DNA from 3 places in the Pseudomonas lutea genome. Region 1 is predicted to be linked to each of the others. Evidence: riboswitches for the same ligand, from Rfam matches in the RefSeq annotation. Region 1 holds a riboswitch; each other region holds the start of a gene.
What was found. Region 1 has a riboswitch for cobalamin ahead of LT42_RS25155 (CbtB domain-containing protein). Riboswitches for the same ligand answer to the same signal wherever they lie in the genome.
Positions count from the first base shown of each region.

Region 2: it holds a riboswitch for cobalamin, as region 1 does, so the genes downstream of both, LT42_RS02890 (ABC transporter substrate-binding protein) here and LT42_RS25155 (CbtB domain-containing protein) in region 1, are expected to answer to the same signal.
Region 3: it holds a riboswitch for cobalamin, as region 1 does, so the genes downstream of both, cobO (cob(I)yrinic acid a,c-diamide adenosyltransferase) here and LT42_RS25155 (CbtB domain-containing protein) in region 1, are expected to answer to the same signal.

Region 1 is NZ_JRMB01000001.1:1,296,968-1,302,326, forward strand. It holds gene cobN (cobaltochelatase subunit CobN) at 1-298, opposite strand, end outside; gene cobW (cobalamin biosynthesis protein CobW) at 301-1,371, opposite strand; cobalamin riboswitch at 1,500-1,722, opposite strand; cobalamin riboswitch at 1,872-2,102, shown strand; gene LT42_RS25155 (CbtB domain-containing protein) at 2,201-2,410, shown strand; gene LT42_RS05355 (CbtA family protein) at 2,422-3,141, shown strand; gene LT42_RS05360 (cobalamin biosynthesis protein) at 3,138-3,581, shown strand; gene cobM (precorrin-4 C(11)-methyltransferase) at 3,767-4,513, shown strand.
Region 2 is NZ_JRMB01000001.1:691,146-696,504, forward strand. It holds gene LT42_RS02880 (ABC transporter ATP-binding protein) at 1-291, opposite strand, end outside; gene LT42_RS02885 (FecCD family ABC transporter permease) at 288-1,331, opposite strand; gene LT42_RS02890 (ABC transporter substrate-binding protein) at 1,331-2,332, opposite strand; cobalamin riboswitch at 2,471-2,668, opposite strand; gene LT42_RS02895 (aspartate/glutamate racemase family protein) at 3,077-3,799, opposite strand; gene LT42_RS02900 (aldo/keto reductase) at 3,860-4,855, opposite strand; gene LT42_RS25980 (hypothetical protein) at 5,086-5,250, shown strand; gene LT42_RS02905 (endonuclease/exonuclease/phosphatase family protein) at 5,294-5,359, opposite strand, start outside.
Region 3 is NZ_JRMB01000001.1:2,299,776-2,305,134, forward strand. It holds gene LT42_RS09880 (cobyrinic acid a,c-diamide synthase CobB) at 1-1,287, opposite strand, end outside; gene cobO (cob(I)yrinic acid a,c-diamide adenosyltransferase) at 1,284-1,895, opposite strand; cobalamin riboswitch at 2,002-2,227, opposite strand; gene LT42_RS09890 (C40 family peptidase) at 2,389-2,925, opposite strand; gene LT42_RS09895 (C40 family peptidase) at 3,015-3,704, opposite strand; gene LT42_RS09900 (NAD-dependent deacylase) at 3,771-4,553, opposite strand; gene hda (DnaA regulatory inactivator Hda) at 4,550-5,254, opposite strand.

The sequences.
Region 1 (5,359 bases):
GACGCTCGACGCCGTAACGCCAGTAACTCATGCCGCCGTGCAGGGAAAGCACGATGACCTTGGCGTGACGCAGCACTTCGTCGACGTACAGGTCCACCGAGGCGTGATTCTGCACCTGCATCGGATTGGCCAGACGCAGCGTCGGATAATCATCCGGCAACTGCTGCGCGGTTTCGGCGAGCAATGCCAGATGCGAATCACCGCTGCACAGGATTACCAGCTCGGCGGGCGTCTGCCCCAGATCGGCAATGCTGTCATCGGGAACGAAACCGCCGGGCTGTGTACGCAGCAGGTGCATGGTTAGCCCTGCGTTCCGAGCGCCGCGCGCAACTGCGCTTCAAGCACAGCGGCGTCGAGTTCCTGGCCGATCAGCACCAGCCTGGTTTCGCGGACTTCGTCGGTCTTCCAGGCGCGATCAAAGTGCTTGTCGAAGCGTGTGCCGACGCCTTGAACCAGCAAGCGCATCGGCTTGCCAGGGATGGCGGCAAAGCCCTTGACGCGCAAGATGCCGTGCTGCACAACCGCCTGAGTCAGCGCGTCGAGCAACAGCGATTCATCCGCCTGGGGCAAGTTGATCGAGATCGAGTCAAACGCATCATGGTCGTGATCGTCAGCGTCATCGCCTTCATGGTGATCGTGATGGGTCTTGCGGCCATCAATGTGCAGCTCGGACTCGGCACCCAGGCCCAGCAACACGCTGATCGGCAACTGGCCCTTGCTGGCCTCGACGACTTTCACCGCAGGCGGCAGCTCTTCGGTCACCTCGGCACGCACTGCAGCCAGTGCAGCGGCATCGAGCATGTCAGCCTTGTTGAGAACGACCAGGTCAGCACTCGCCAACTGATCCGCGAACAGCTCGTGCAGCGGCGATTCGTGGTCCAGGTTCGGGTCCAGCTTGCGCTGGGCATCAACCTGATCCGGGAACGCCGCGAACGTGCCGGCCAGCACCGCCGGGCTGTCGACCACGGTGATCACGGCGTCGACGGTGCAGGCGTTGCGGATTTCCGGCCATTGAAAGGCCTGGACCAGCGGCTTGGGCAGCGCCAGCCCCGAGGTTTCGATCAGGATGTGGTCGAGGTCGCCGCGACGGGCAACCAACTCCTGCATCACCGGGAAGAATTCTTCCTGAACGGTGCAGCACAGGCAGCCGTTGGCCAGTTCGTACACCCGGCCAAGGGCTTCTTCCTCGGTGCAACCGATGGTGCACTGCTTGAGGATGTCGCCGTCGATGCCCAGCTCGCCGAATTCGTTGACGATGACCGCGATACGCCGGCCCTCGGCATTGTCGAGCATGTGCCGCAGCAAGGTGGTTTTGCCCGAGCCGAGAAAGCCGGTGACGATGGTGACGGGGAGTTTGGCCAGTGTTTTCATCGGTTGCCCTCAGGCGTGCGGCAGGGCAACGAGGACGAAAACAGCGCAGGGCCGGCAGACGCAGGCGCGCAGTTCGATTCGCCACCGGATCACCCCGCCCGGTTGTAGTGAAATGCTCCGGCTGCTGACAGGCAGTCCGATTCGAGGCAGGTCTCCTGGCTCACGGCGGCCGTTCGCTGATGCTGTGATCGGCGACGGCTATTCATCGCGCCTTCCCGCTCGCGCAGTGGCTGTGCAATGACGCTGTCCGTTTACAGTTGCGGGGGCAGCTGCGGCATGTGACCGCATTCCCTTCTTAGCGCCGGCGCCCATCAAGCAGGCAGCCTGCGAACCTCAAGTGCGCAAGGCTACGCAGTGACCGCAGGCGGGTCAATCGCCGCTGTGCGTCAATTGCCGGTGCCGTGGACTGCACGACGACCGGACGTGCCGACGCCGCCGTTACCGGGCGGATCAAGCGACCGGTTGACGGGCTGATTGACGGGGTGCGGCCCCCATGGTCTCCTACACGCCTTGTTACGGGTGCCCTTCACAGGGTGAAACGGGAAACCGGTGCGCGCAGACCTTCGGGTGCGCAAGTCCGGTGCTGCCCCCGCAACGGTAAGCGAGCGAAGCGTCAAATCCACTGTGTCGGTGACGACATGGGAAGGTGGCGCTTGCAGGCACTGACGCAGTGAAGGTTGCTGCGTGCGCCCCTCGCGAGCCCGGAGACCGGCCCGACAACGACACATAACAAACCCGCGGTGGGCGGGCGCTGTTGCGTCACTGTCGGCAATTGCCTGCGGTTTCTTTGCGCCTTTCCGTCCGCTGAATGACTTCAGAGGGAAGCGCCATGTCCATCAGTACACCCCGCCCGACTGCAACAACCGCTCCTGCCCCGGCAACAACCGTCACGGCTACGCAAAGCCAGCGTCTCGTCGCCGCCGCGGGCGCGATGCTGCTCGGCGCGTTCCTGGTCTATTTCGCCGGCTTCTCTCATATCGATGCCGTGCATAACGCTGCTCACGACACCCGCCACAGCTCTGCTTTCCCTTGCCATTGAGGCCTGCCGCCATGTTCAAACGAATCGCGCAAACAGCCGGATTCACCGGGCTGCTGGCGGCCCTGCTGCTGACGCTGCTGCAAAGCTTCTGGGTTGCACCGCTGATTCTGCAGGCGGAAACCTGGGAAAAGCCTGCGGCGGTCCAGGCACATGAGCACGCTGACGGCACCTCGGCCGGCCATGTTCATGACGCCGAGGCATGGGAACCGGAAAACGGCTGGCAGCGCGTGCTTTCTACCGCCGGCGGCAATCTGGTGGTGGCAGTGGGTTTTGCATTGATGCTGGCGGCGCTGTATACCCTGCGCGCGCCAGCCAGTGCTCGTGAAGGCGTCCTGTGGGGCTTGGCGGGCTACGCGGTGTTTGTGGTAGCGCCCACCCTCGGACTGCCGCCAGAGCTGCCCGGCACTGTGGCCGCGGACCTCACGCAACGGCAGATCTGGTGGGTGAGCACTGCAGCGTCCACTGCGGTCGGCCTGGCACTGATGGTGTTCGCCCGGCATTGGCTGCTCAAAGCGCTGGGCGCATTGATTCTGGTGGTGCCGCACCTCGTAGGCGCTCCCCAGCCAGCGGTGCACTCGGCCCTCGCGCTGGAAGCCCTGCAAACGCAGTTCAAGCTCGCATCGCTGCTGACCAACGCTGCGTTCTGGGTCGCGCTGGGTTGGATCAGCGCCTGGCTGTTTCGTCGCAGTGAGCCAGGCGCGACCCACAGCGGCCTGAATCCCGCCTTGTGAGTCCGGCGGGCGACAGACAGCGGGGGGCTCGGCCGGTGCGGGTGGTGGGTCTGGGCTGTCAGCGCGGCTGTTCGGCATCGGCACTGCGGCAGTTGATGGAGGCGTGTTTGAGCGAACATGGGCTTGCGTTGCGCGATGTCACCGCCCTCGCCTCCATCGACACCAAAGCCGATGAGCCTGGCCTTCGCGAACTGGCTGACGCACTGCAGTTAACGGTCGCGTTTTTCAGCGCCAGCGACCTTGCTGCTTACGAGCCCTCGCTGACTCATCGCTCGGACATCGCCTTTGAACGCACCGGTTGCTACGGCGTGGCGGAAAGCGCTGCGCTGGCAATGGCGGAGCGGTTGTCAGGCTTCCCAGCGACGCTGATTATCCCGCGCCGTAAAGGCGCGCAAGCGACGTTCGCATTGGCGGGCCAAAGCCCGGAGGACTGGGTTTAGCGGGGAAAGCGTCAGGCGTCACACTGCGAATTTGGGGGTGTACACACTGGCCTCTTCCCGGCTGAAGCCGGTCCCACTGAAGCAGAATGAGTGCAGACGACCGAATCACTCAGGGCTGAGTACATTTGCGGGGCGGCGACGCATCCAATGAAGCTGCGCGTACTAAATTCCATTCAGGACACTCTATGACCGTTTATTTCATCGGCGCCGGCCCCGGCGACCCGGACCTGATCACTGTCAAAGGCCAGCGGCTGATTCGTACTTGCCCGGTGATTATCTATGCAGGCTCGCTGGTGCCCGAAGCGGTGCTGGAGGGGCATCAGGCCGTTCAGGTGACCAACAGCGCCTCGCTGCATCTGGAGCAGATCATCGATTTGATGAAATCTGCTCATGCACAAGGTCAGGATGTTGCGCGTGTCCATTCTGGCGACCCCAGCCTCTATGGCGCCATCGGCGAACAGATCCGCTGCCTGCGCGACTTGCAGATCCCCTTCGAGATCATTCCCGGCGTCACCGCCACCGCTGCGTGCGCTGCCCTGCTGGGCACCGAGCTGACGCTGCCGGACATTTCCCAGACCGTGATTCTGACCCGCTACGCCGACAAGACCGACATGCCCGACGGTGAATCCCTCGGCGAGCTGGCACGCCATTGCGCGACCATGGCGATTCATCTGGGGGTAAATAACCTGGGCAAGATCGTCGCAGAACTGACCCCCCACTACGGCACGGACTGCCCGATTGCCGTGGTGCATAGGGCCAGCTGGCCGGATCAGGACTGGGTTACCGGGACCCTGGCGGATATTGAGGAAAAGGTCCGCGTCAAAGGCTTCCGACGCACCGCGCTGATTCTCGTGGGCCGGGTTTTGGACAATGACGTCTTCAGCGAGTCATCGCTGTACCAGGCTGGGCATGCTCACCTGTTCAGGCCGTAAATCCTCGCCGCAAACGTGGAATTCTGAAGGACCGGCTTGCTGGCGAACCGGATAGGTCAGCGATGAACCTATCGCCTGGTTTTACACTTTCGCCAGCAAGCCGGCTCCTACGATTTTGCTTCCACCACAAATCATGCGAACGCCGTAAATCCCCTGTACGAGCGCGCTTGCCCGCGAAGGCGCCGCCACAGCCCGCACCCTGCTTGCCTGACACACCGCTTTCGCCAGCAAGCCGGCTCCTACGAATTTGGCGTCCACCACAAATCATGCGAACGCCGTAAATCCCCTGTACGAGCGCGCTTGCCCGCGAAGGCGCCGCCACAGCCAGCACCCTGCTTGCCTGACACACCGCTTTCGCCAGCAAGCCGGCTCCTACGAATTTGGCGTCCACCACAAATCATACGAACGCCGTAAATCCCCTGTAGGAGCGCGCTTGCCCGCGAAGGCGCCGCCACAGCCAGCACCCTGCTTGCCTGACACACCGCTTTCGCCAGCAAGCCGGCTCTTACGAATTTGGCGTCCACCACAAATCATACGAACGCCGTAAATCCCCTGTAGGAGCGCGCTTGCCCGCGAAGGCGCCGTCACAGCCAGCACCCTGCTTGCCTGACACACCGCTTTCGCCAGCAAGCCGGCTACTGCGAATTTGGCGTCCACCACAACTCATGCGAACGCCGTAAATGCCCTGTAGGAGCGCGCTTGCCCGCGAACGACTTTCAGCAGCGACATTTTTATCGCTGGCCCATCGCGTTCGCGGGCAAGCGCGCTCCTGCAATGACCGGAGCTACCTTCCGCCCACAAAAAAGCCCCGAACCAGTCGGGGCTTGGCTTGCAACACGCTCTTGC
Region 2 (5,359 bases), 610 kb from region 1:
GCTGGTCTGCGCGTGTTGCTCCACCACCGCCAACTGTCGGGCGATGACACGCCGGCTCAGCGTCGGCAAACGCTGCCGGCCCAGCCAGACCTCGCCGCGAGTGGGCGTCTGAATGCCGGCCAGCAACTTCAGCAGCGTCGATTTTCCTGAACCATTGGGCCCGACCACGCCGAGGTTTTCCCCCGCGCGGATCGACAGATCAACCCCACACAGCAAATGCTCGCCCTTGACCGAGTAGCTCAGGCCACGCGCCTCGACCATTGCATGGGGTACCTCGTGTCGGGCGTTCATCGGCCGCGGCTCCCGCGCACCAGAATCAACGCAAACACCGGCGCGCCCACCAGCGCCGTGATGACCCCGATGGGCAATACCTGGCCCTTGATCAGCGTGCGCGACAGCACATCGGCGGCAATCATGAACAGCGCGCCGATGAGGGCGCTCAGGGGCAAGAGCCGTGCATGGCGCACGCCCGCCATCAATCGCACTGCGTGGGGAATCACCAGGCCGACGAAGCCGATGGAGCCGACGATCGACACCATCACAGCGGTCATCAACGCGGCGGTGCCGATCAGCACCGCCTGCACCCGGCGCACCGGAATGCCCAGCGAGGCCGCCGAATCGGTGCCAAACGTAAACGCGTCCAGTGATCGTCGGTGCATCAGGCACACCAGCAAACCGAACACCACCACCGGCACCGACAACGCGACCGACGACCAGCGCACGCCGCTGAGATTGCCCAGCAACCAGAACATGATCCCGCGCGCCTGCTCGGCACTGGCCGATTTGGTGATGAGAAAGGACGTCAACGCGTTGAACAATTGAGACCCCGCGATGCCCGCCAGAATGATCTGGGCCGCAGGCGTCTGGCCCCTGGAGGAGCGGGCAAGCAGGGCGACCAGGGCGAAGGCGGCGAGCGCACCGGCGAAGGCACCGGTGGAGAGCGAGACCGTCCCGGCGCCTACGCCGATGATAGCCACCAGCACTGCGCCAGTTGAGGCTCCGGCGGATATCCCCAACAGATAAGGGTCCGCCAGCGGGTTGCGCAGCAACGACTGCAGCACCACCCCCGACACCGCCAGCCCCGCACCGCAGGTAGCAGCAACGATGGCCCGGGTCAGACGGTAATTCCAGACGATCCCTTCATCGATCGGGTCCAGCGCATAGCCCGCCGCCCAGAGCTTGTTCGCCAGCACCTGAACAATCACCGACAGGCTGATGGAGGTCTCGCCGATCGCAACCCCGGCGAGCACCGCCAGGATCAGCAGCACGCTGGCCCAGACACCATGGGCGCACAGCCGGGCCAGGTTCGCGTGACGTTTACTCGATCGCATCATCGGGCGAGGGTGGCCTGGGCGAGTTGCTCGATCCCGTCGAACAGCCTGACGCTGGACTCCATCGCGCTGGCGTCCATGATCACGATGCGGTTGTTCTTGACCGCGTCCATGTTACGCGTGACCGGATCGGAGCGGAGAAACGCCAGTTTCTTTTCATGGTCATCGGCCGGGAATCGACGACGGTCCATGCGAGCAATGACCAGCACGTCGGGGTTGGCCTTGGCGATGGTTTCCCAGCCCACGGTGGGCCACTCCTCGTCGGAGTCAATGACGTTGCGCATGCCCAGGGTGTCGAGCATGAAGTTGGGGATGCCCTTGCGCCCGGCTACATAGGGGTCGACGTTGAGGTCCGGGCTGGAAAACCAGAACAGCGCCGACACAGGCTGGCCATCATGGGTGCTTGCCTGGGTGACGGCATGGGCCAGACGCTGCTGGTAGCGGGTGATCAATTGTTCGCCGCGATCTTGAACATCGTAGATCTGCGCGAGTTGACGCAGGCTCTTGTACAGCGTGTCGACGCGGAAGGCCTCGAGACGGGTACCGTCGGCGCCGACGCGGTTGTTTTTGCCCTCGCAGTCGGAGGGCAGGATGTACGTCGGGATGTGCAGATCCTGAAACTGCTCGCGGGTGCCGACTGCGCCTTGTGGCCCGACCATCCATTCGAACTGCACGGGGACGAAATCCGGACGCTTGCCAATCACCGATTCGAAGCTTGGCGCGTTGTCGGCCAGACGATCAATATTGTCGTTGAGTGCCTGGTATTCGGGCAGCACCGGATTGAACCACAGTGACGTGCCGACGACCTGTTTGCCCAGCCCCAGCGCATACAGCATCTCGGTGGCGGCCTGGCCGATGGTCACGGTTTTTTGCGGGGCATGGGTGATGGTCAGCGTCTGGCCACAATTGTCCACGCTCAGCGGGTAAGCCGTTGAGGCGGCGAGGGCAGCGGTAGGCAGCGTCAGGGTGACGAGCAGGGCAGCGAGGCGGCGCAGCGGCATGACAGCGATCTCCGGAAAGCCTGAATGCTGGCGAAGCAGGCGCTGGAAAGGTCATCCCGACAGGCCGGCCATGGGAACGGCAAGCGCAGGGTTCGCGCAACGGGCGAACGGGTGTCCTTCCCCGGACACCCCGCCGGTGAATGAATAAGCTGGCCGGCAGGTCTCCTGACTGGCGCATCAATGCCGTGCTTCGGCCTTCCCGGGGAAACCCCAGTGGCGAACAGCAAGCAGGGCTCAGCGCCTACAGTTGCGGGGGCAGTTCCATTTCAGCACGAGGGCTCGCGCCTTTGGATTCCCTATTAATTCCGAGTGGAAACCGGCGTCGGGCATACTAAACGATTCAACCCGCCGAGGCGAATGCGGCGGGTGATACGCCAGACCACGAGAACCAATGCGCGACGGCAACGCTTCTTGCGCCTAAGGCTGCGCCTTATAACCGCCCCCCAAGAGCCAAGCGTCAAGCGCCGTAAGCCGTAAGCCGAACGCCGAACGCCGAACGCCGAACGCCGAACGCACAACGCCAACCGCCACCCGCCGAACGCGAGACGGGGCGCATCAAAATACGCGGGCTGATGAGGCGCATACGGTCTGTAGGAGCCGGCTTGCTGGCGAAAGCGGTGTGTCATACGTGGATTTCCCGCCTGACACCGCGGGTTCGCCAGCAAGCCGGCTCCTACAGTGAGTGGGGCGTTCAACCCATTACGCCGTAGGGGATGAAAAAGTCGATGGAACAAGTTTGAGTGGCTACAGCTTAAACGGCCAGCCGATCATCTTCTTGGTTCTGGGCGGCGCATACGTCCGTACCTTCGAAGTCTTCAGGCCCAGACGCACCAGCGACTCGGCCAGCGCCACCGCTGCCGTCACCCCATCCACCACCGGCACACCCGCGCTCCCGCGTATCTGCTGATCCAGTCCGGCCATGCCGCCGCAGCCCAGGCAAATCACCTCGGCCTTGTCCTCGTTTACCGCTTCGAGCGCCTGGGCAACGATCGCTTCAATCGCCCGTTGCGGCGACGCTTCAAGCTCTAGCACGCTCATGCCACTGGCCCTCACCGACGCGCAACGCTCGTACACCCCGGCGAGTTTCAGGCGGTCCTCGATCAAGGGCACCGTGCGATCCAGCGTAGTCACCACCGAATATTTATGGCCCAGCAACATCGCCAGGCTGGCGGCAGCCTCGGTGATGTCCACCACCGGCACCTCCAGCAATTCCTGCAGCCCCTCGCGGCCGTGTTCACCGTAGCCGGCCTGAATCACTGCGTCGTAAGGGCCCTCGTAGGACATCACGCGGTCCATCACCGCAATGGCCGCCAGGTAGCTTTCAAAATTGCCTTCCACCGACTCGGCGCCAAAGCGCGGAGTCAGGCCGATGATCTCGGTGCCGGGGGACGCGACACTGCGGGCCTGCTCGGCGATGGCCTGGGTCATGGACTCGGTGGTGTTGACGTTGACGATGAGGATTCGCATGGACAACTCTCGCGCTGGAAACCGTTGCCGGGCGTCTGGCCCGGCGTTTGCAGCACGATATCAGGCTTTCATCGGCACGGGCGCCTGCAGGGCGATGAAGCCCTGATCGCGCATGGCCTGCCAGAACCCGTCGGGGACTTGCGCGTTCAGTGCGGTGACGTCTTCGATAATCCGCGAAGGCCGGCTTGCACCCGGAATGACCGCCGCCACCAGCGGGTTGGCGAGGACAAACTGCAGCGCGGCCGACTTGATGTCCACCTGATACTGGCGGGCGATCTCCTGAATGTGCGCGACCTTGTCGAGCATCGCCTGCGACGCTTCCTGATACTCGAAATGCTTGCCACCCACCAGCACGCCGGAACTGTAAGGCCCGCCCGCGACGAACTCGGCGTTGTGTTGCCGGGCTTTGTCGAGCAGCCGCTGCAAAGGCTGCTCGTGATCCAGCAGCGAATAGCGCCCGGCCAGCAGGAAGCCATCGGGCTGCGCTTCTTCCAGATCCAGGGTCAGCTCGCACGGTTCGACGCGGTTGACGCCCAGCCCCCAGGCCTTGATCACGCCTTCTTCGCGCAGGCGGGTGAGGGCGCGGAAAGCACCGGTGCGGGCGATGTTGAAATGTTCGATCCAGGCATCGCCGTGGGCATCCTGGGCGACGTCATGCACGAACACGATGTCCAGACGATCGGTGTTGAGCCGCTTCAGGCTGGCTTCGATGGAGCGCAACGTGGCGTCGGCTGAATAGTCCGTGACGATCTTGTTCTTCAAGCCCTCGGCAAACGGCCCGCTGCGCGTCTCGGTGTCGATTTCGTCGGAGATCAGACGGCCGACTTTGGTGCTCAGGGTGTACTGGTCACGCGGGATGCCGGCCAACGCCTTGCCCAGGCGCTGCTCGGACAGGCCGGCGCCATAGATGGGCGCGGTGTCGAAGTAGCGAATGCCCTGATCCCAGGCAGACTGAACGGTGGCTGCGGCTTCTTCTTCGTCGATGGTGCGGAACATGTTGCCCAGCGGCGCGGAGCCGAAGCCCAGGCGGCCGATGATCTTGTCATGCAGACTCATGGAATGTGTCCTGTGCAGAGTAAATTGATGTCGCAGACGGTTAGGAGTGTCGTGCGGACAGGCGTTATTAACTGAGTGCTGGCCGTAGTGAGAGTTCTGGAAAAAGCATGGCTGGTTGCTGTGCAACTTTCGTGACCGACAGTGCTTCAAATCATCTGCCACACTTGGCAAGCGACGCCCGGACATCCTGAGCGACCTCCGGGATTTTCCTACCATTCAAGGAAACCGCCATGCAAAACCACCCTCACGCCTCCGCTGCGGTACACCCCGGCCACGTTCATCAACCGTTGGAAGACGACGCGGAAATGGACGTCGATAACGATCCTGGCAACGAAGACCCGGGCTCTCAGTTCGACCGTGATGCCACTGTCCCGCTGATCGATCCCGACGAGTAGATACGTCGTTGGGATAGGGGCCGGCGTTCGCGGCCCCTTCGATTTACATATGTACTTCAACCGCCAGCGGCAGATGATCCGACAGGTGCGTCCACGGCCGCGTGCCGAG
Region 3 (5,359 bases), 1.0 Mb from region 1:
CGCCGCCACCGCCTGAGGATTTGAGGGGAAGTAGAAATGCACGTAGGAAGCAGTCATGCGCCCCTCGCGGTACACCGCCTCAGCGCCACGCCCGCCGTTGGGGCTGAGGCCACGGGCGATAGGCGTGAGTTCGGTGCTGGTCAGGGAATGGTGATACGTGTGGCCGCGCAGCGTGCCTTCCGGCAGCTCGACCGATTGCAGCGCCAGCGCCGCCAGCCGTTTTTGCATCACCGCTTCGCCCTTGAGCAAGCCAACCCCTTCAGCACGCTGACCCTCAACATCGGTCAAGGCGTCGAGCAGGTACAACATGCCCCCGCATTCCGCGAGGAGCGGTTTGCCGGCCGCATGATGGGCGCGAATGGCGGCACGCATCCCATGATTTTCAGCGAGGGCCGTGTGGTGCAGTTCCGGGTAACCGCCTGGCAGATACAGGCCATCTGCGTCGGGCAACTCGCGGTCGCGGATCGGCGAAAAGAACAGCAACTCGGCGCCCATTTCCCGCAACAGGTCCAGGCTCGCGCCGTAGAAGAAGGCGAAGGCTTCATCGTGGGCGATCGCAATGCGTACACCGGCGAGTAAAGGTTCGGCAGGAACATGCTCCGGCGCGGTAAAGGTCACTGGCGGCGGCAGCGTGGCATCGCAGGTGCTGCCCAGCGCTGCGGCAGCGGCATCCAGGCGCGCGTCCAGATCGTTCAGTTCGCTGGCCTGAACCAGCCCGAGGTGACGGCTGGGCAGTTCGATGCCGGTCTCGCGGGACAGCGCACCGTACCAGCGCAGGCCCTCGGTCAAACTGCCTTCCAGCAACTGCGCGTGGCGCACCGTACCGACGCGGTTGGCCAGCACACCCGCGAACGGCAGGTCCGGCTGATAACGCGCCAGACCCAGCGCCAGAGCGCCAAAGGTTTGCGCCATGGCCGTGCCATCGATGACCCCCAGCACGGGCACGCCGAAGCGCCGGGCCAGGTCCGCGCTCGAAGGCGTGCCGTCGAACAGACCCATGACGCCTTCGATGAGAATCAGGTCCGCTTCGGCGGCGGCTTCCCACAACAAGCGGCGGCTTTCGGCTTCGCCGACCATCCACATGTCCAGCTGGTAAACCGGGTGGCCGCTGGCGCGCTCAAGAATCATCGGATCGAGAAAGTCGGGGCCGCATTTGAACACCCGCACCTTTCGCCCCTGATTGCGGTGCAAGCGGGCCAGTGCCGCAGTGACGGTGGTTTTGCCTTGGCCTGATGCGGGCGCGGCGATCAACACGGCCGGGCAATGCCGGGGTTGGCGATCACTCACAGCTCGATGCCTTTTTGCGCCTTGATGCCCGCTTGAAAAGCGTGCTTGACCACGCCGATCTCGGACACAGTGTCGGAAAGATCAATCAGCTCTTGTTTTGCACCGCGACCGGTGACGATGACGTGCTGCATCGGCGGACGCGCCTGCAGGTCGCTCAGCACCTGCTCCAGGTCAAGATAGCCGTGCTTGAGGGCAATGTTCAGCTCGTCCAGAACCACCAGGCCCAGAGAAGCGTCGTTGAGCATTTCCCGGGTCACGGCCCAGGCAGATTCGGCTGCGGCAATGTCACGCTGCCGATCCTGGGTTTCCCAGGTAAAGCCTTCGCCCATGACGTGATAGCGCACTTGCTCGGGGAAGCGGCGGAAGAACAGCTCTTCGCCGGTGCTGTTGCGGCCTTTGATGAACTGCACGACGCCGCATTGCATGCCATGCCCCATGGCGCGGGCGAGCATGCCGAAGGCAGAACTGCTCTTGCCCTTGCCATTACCGGTCAGCACCAGCAGCAACCCACATTCGTTGGGTGCGCTGGATATGCGCTCGTCCATCACCGCCTTTTTGCGCAGCATGCGCGCCAGGTGGCGTTCGTCTCGTTCGGGGGATTCGCTCATCTCAGCTCTCCGCTTGAGGGCAAGTGTGGCAAACGGAGGGCACAGGCAAAGACTGACAGCAGGCACCGGACACGGCCGGCCTGCAGCAGAGCATCGCCCTCCGTGATGCTGTTCGATGGATCAGGCCGGTCTCCGGACTCATGAGTTGCCGCCGAAGCGGCGGGCCAGGCGCCTTCCCATGCTCAATGAACACAGTGGCATCGTGCGTGGCCTTGACTCATTTACCGTTGCGGAGGCAGCGCCGGGATTGATCGCAACATGCGGTCGCACCGGCTTCCCTGTTTCACCCTGCGGACCCATGAGTCCCGGGCACCTGAAACATGCGGCGAAGGTTAGAGGGTTGACTGGGGAGCGTCAATCGAGGGATCGCACATGGCGCACTGATGCGGCGCAGATCCGATCGAGCCTGGCCATTGTCAAAACGCAATCTGCAGGAGCCACCGGTGGAGTGTTCGCTGGCCAACGGCCTTTGAACACGCTGCGTCAGGAGAGATCATTGCTTAGCGAGGTTTGATGGCTGGATGACGCGTTTGGCGTTCAGCCAGGCTTTCTGCCAATAAGGCTTGTCGAGGCTGTCGAGCTTGACCGTACCGCCGGTGGCCGGGGCGTGGACGAAACGCCCCTCGCCGACATAGATGCCGGCGTGGCTGACGTTCGAGCCTCCACCCGTGGCGAAGAACACCAGATCGCCGGTCTGCAGCTGGCTACGGTCGATATCGGGCCCACGCAGCGTGATCATTTCCCGCGTGGATCGCGGCAAGTTGATACCGGCAGCATCGTGGTAGACATAGCCGATCAGGCCGCTGCAGTCGAAGCCCGAATCTGGCGTATTTCCACCCCAGCGATACGGGGTGCCCACCAGCCCGATGGCGCGCAGCAGCACGTCGTCAGCGAGCGGTGAGGGAAATTGCGGAGGAGCGGAGACGACAGGCCGGTAGACGACCTTGCGTGGCGCGGGCGGTGGCGTGCTGGAACATGCGGCCAGCAGCATGGCCAGGAGAGCAACAGTCAGGCGAACCGTTAACGACATAAACACGACAACCTGTGCGGGATGCAGCTTACTTTGCCGGTAGCCGGAATCGCGCGCAAGCAGGGTTTAGCCCCTTTGCGCGCCCGGGATTAACGGTGTTGGCGCTTGATTGTAGTCGAGGTCATCGCGGTAGTGGTTTCAGGGACCGTTGAAGGTGCCATGGCCAGTGCGCGTTTGGCTTCGATGAAGGTACGGGACCAGTAGGCGTCGTCAAGGCTGTCAACACGAACGCCGCCACTGCGACGGCTGCTGGAATGGATGAACTGGTCATCGCCCAGATAGATGCCTGCGTGGCTGACGCGGCCGCGGCCGGCAGTGCTGAAGAACAAGAGATCGCCAGGCTTGAGGTCATTGCGCTTGATCAGGGGTGCATCGATGTTGATCATTTCGCGCGAAGAACGTGGCAGGCTCATGCCGGCCTCTTCACGGAAGAGATAACCAATGAAGCCGCTGCAGTCGAAGCCTGAAGTGGTCGACGTACCGCCGAAGCGATAGCGCGTGCCTATCAAGGATTTGCCACGTTCAAGGATGCTGTCAGCCAGAACCGGCAAACGGTAAGGCTTGTTGTCAGCGAATTGAGCGAGTTCGTCTTCGGTGGCGACTTCGTCATCCAGCAGGGCGGATGCGTAATCAGCACGCTTGCTGGCGGATTGAGCGGTGGCAGCGTCCCGGAATTGCGGGCTCTGCGACTGCTGTTGCGACGCTGGCATCTGGGCCGCGCAGCCGAACAGCAGCGTTACGAGTGCGAGAGGCACGAGGGGTGCGAAGCGGTATAGCATGGGCACGACCGTGGCTGAGGTGTAAAGAAGCCGAGACTATGCCCTCTATCGTCATCATTTGCAAATTCAATCGAAACAAATGTGACTTACGATGTCGTCCATCACTTCTAAGGCTTTACACCTCAGAAACGCATCCATGTGCGCGGAATGATCGGTCGGCGAGGGATTGATTTCGGCAGCAAAGCCTCCCGCGACACGAGCACGCAACATAGGCTCATGGATGTAGGGGAAGCTGGCAGTGGTTCCGATGCTGAGAACAGCGTCAAAGCCTTTCGCCATCTCCTCCTGAAGCACGTTCAGTGCCAACTCCGGCAACATCTCCCCAAATAACACCACCGGTGGCCGCAAAACGCCATTACAGCAGGCGCACAGCGGTGGGAGGGGTCGAGCGAGATGCTCACTCAACAGCGGATCCTCGGCGCCACAAGATTGACAGTACAGCGGCGCGAGCTGTCCATGTATCTCGATCAAGCGTTCGGACGGACTGCCCGCCGCACGGTGGTAGCCGTCCACGTTCTGCGTCAACACCCAGCACTCCGGCTTGCGTCGTTGCAATTCGGCGATGGCATAGTGCGCCGCATTGGGACGTCCTCCCAGGCAAGCGCTGCCCAATTGTGCGATGTACTTCCAGCAAAGGGCGGGATCGCGGCGCAGCATGGGGCCGGACAACGCCATCTCGATGGGCAGTCCGTCATCCGTCTGGCCGTTATACAAGCCGCCTACGCCGCGGTAAGTCGGTAAACCCGAATCCGCCGAGAGGCCGGCGCCGGTGATGATGAGAATGCGCGTCGCGTGGCGCAACGCCGCCGCGGTTTGCCGGACCAGTGCCGGGTCGACGGATGCACTCACCAACCGAGGGTTTCTTTCAGAAAAGGAATGGTCAGCTTGCGCTGGGCCTGCAACGACGCTTGATCCAGTTGTTCAAGCAGATCGAACAACGCGCTCATGCTGCGCTTGCCGCGGGTCAGGATGAAATGGCCAACTTCGTCGGTGAGGTGCAGCCCCCGGCGCGAGGCGCGCAATTGCAAGGCGCGGAGCTTTTCTTCGTCGGACAACAGGCGCATCTGGAACACCAGCGCCATGGTCAGCCGGGATTTGAGGTCGGCCAGTTTGACCGGCAGCTCCCGGGGCGAACATGACGCCGCGATCAGCAGACGTCTACCGCTGTCGCGCAGCCGATTGAACAGGTGAAACAACGCTTCTTCCCATTCCGGCTTGCCGACCACCGCCTGCAGGTCGTCCAGGCAGACCAGTTCGTACTGTTCCAGATGATCGAACAGGCCGACCCCTTGATCGAGGAGTTCAGCCATCGGCAGGTAAACAGCCGGCTCGCCCATTTGTTCGAAGCGCAGGCAGGCGGCCTGCAACAAGTGGGTGCGCCCTACCCCGTTCTTGCCCCACAGGTAGATCAGGCTTTCTGTCCAGCCGGCCTCGGCTTCGCACAGCCGCTCGACGTAGCCGAGTGCAGCGGCATTGGCGCCTGGATAGTAATTGATGAAGGTGGCGTCATCCCGCAGACGCACACTCAGGGGCAGCTGAACTGGTTTCATGCTGGCTGAACGGTTCGAGACGAACCGCCAAAGGGCCTCTGTGAAAAGTGCGCAAAGTCTATACCCGCAGGGCTGCACGCACAATGCGGCAGACCGCCAGCAAAA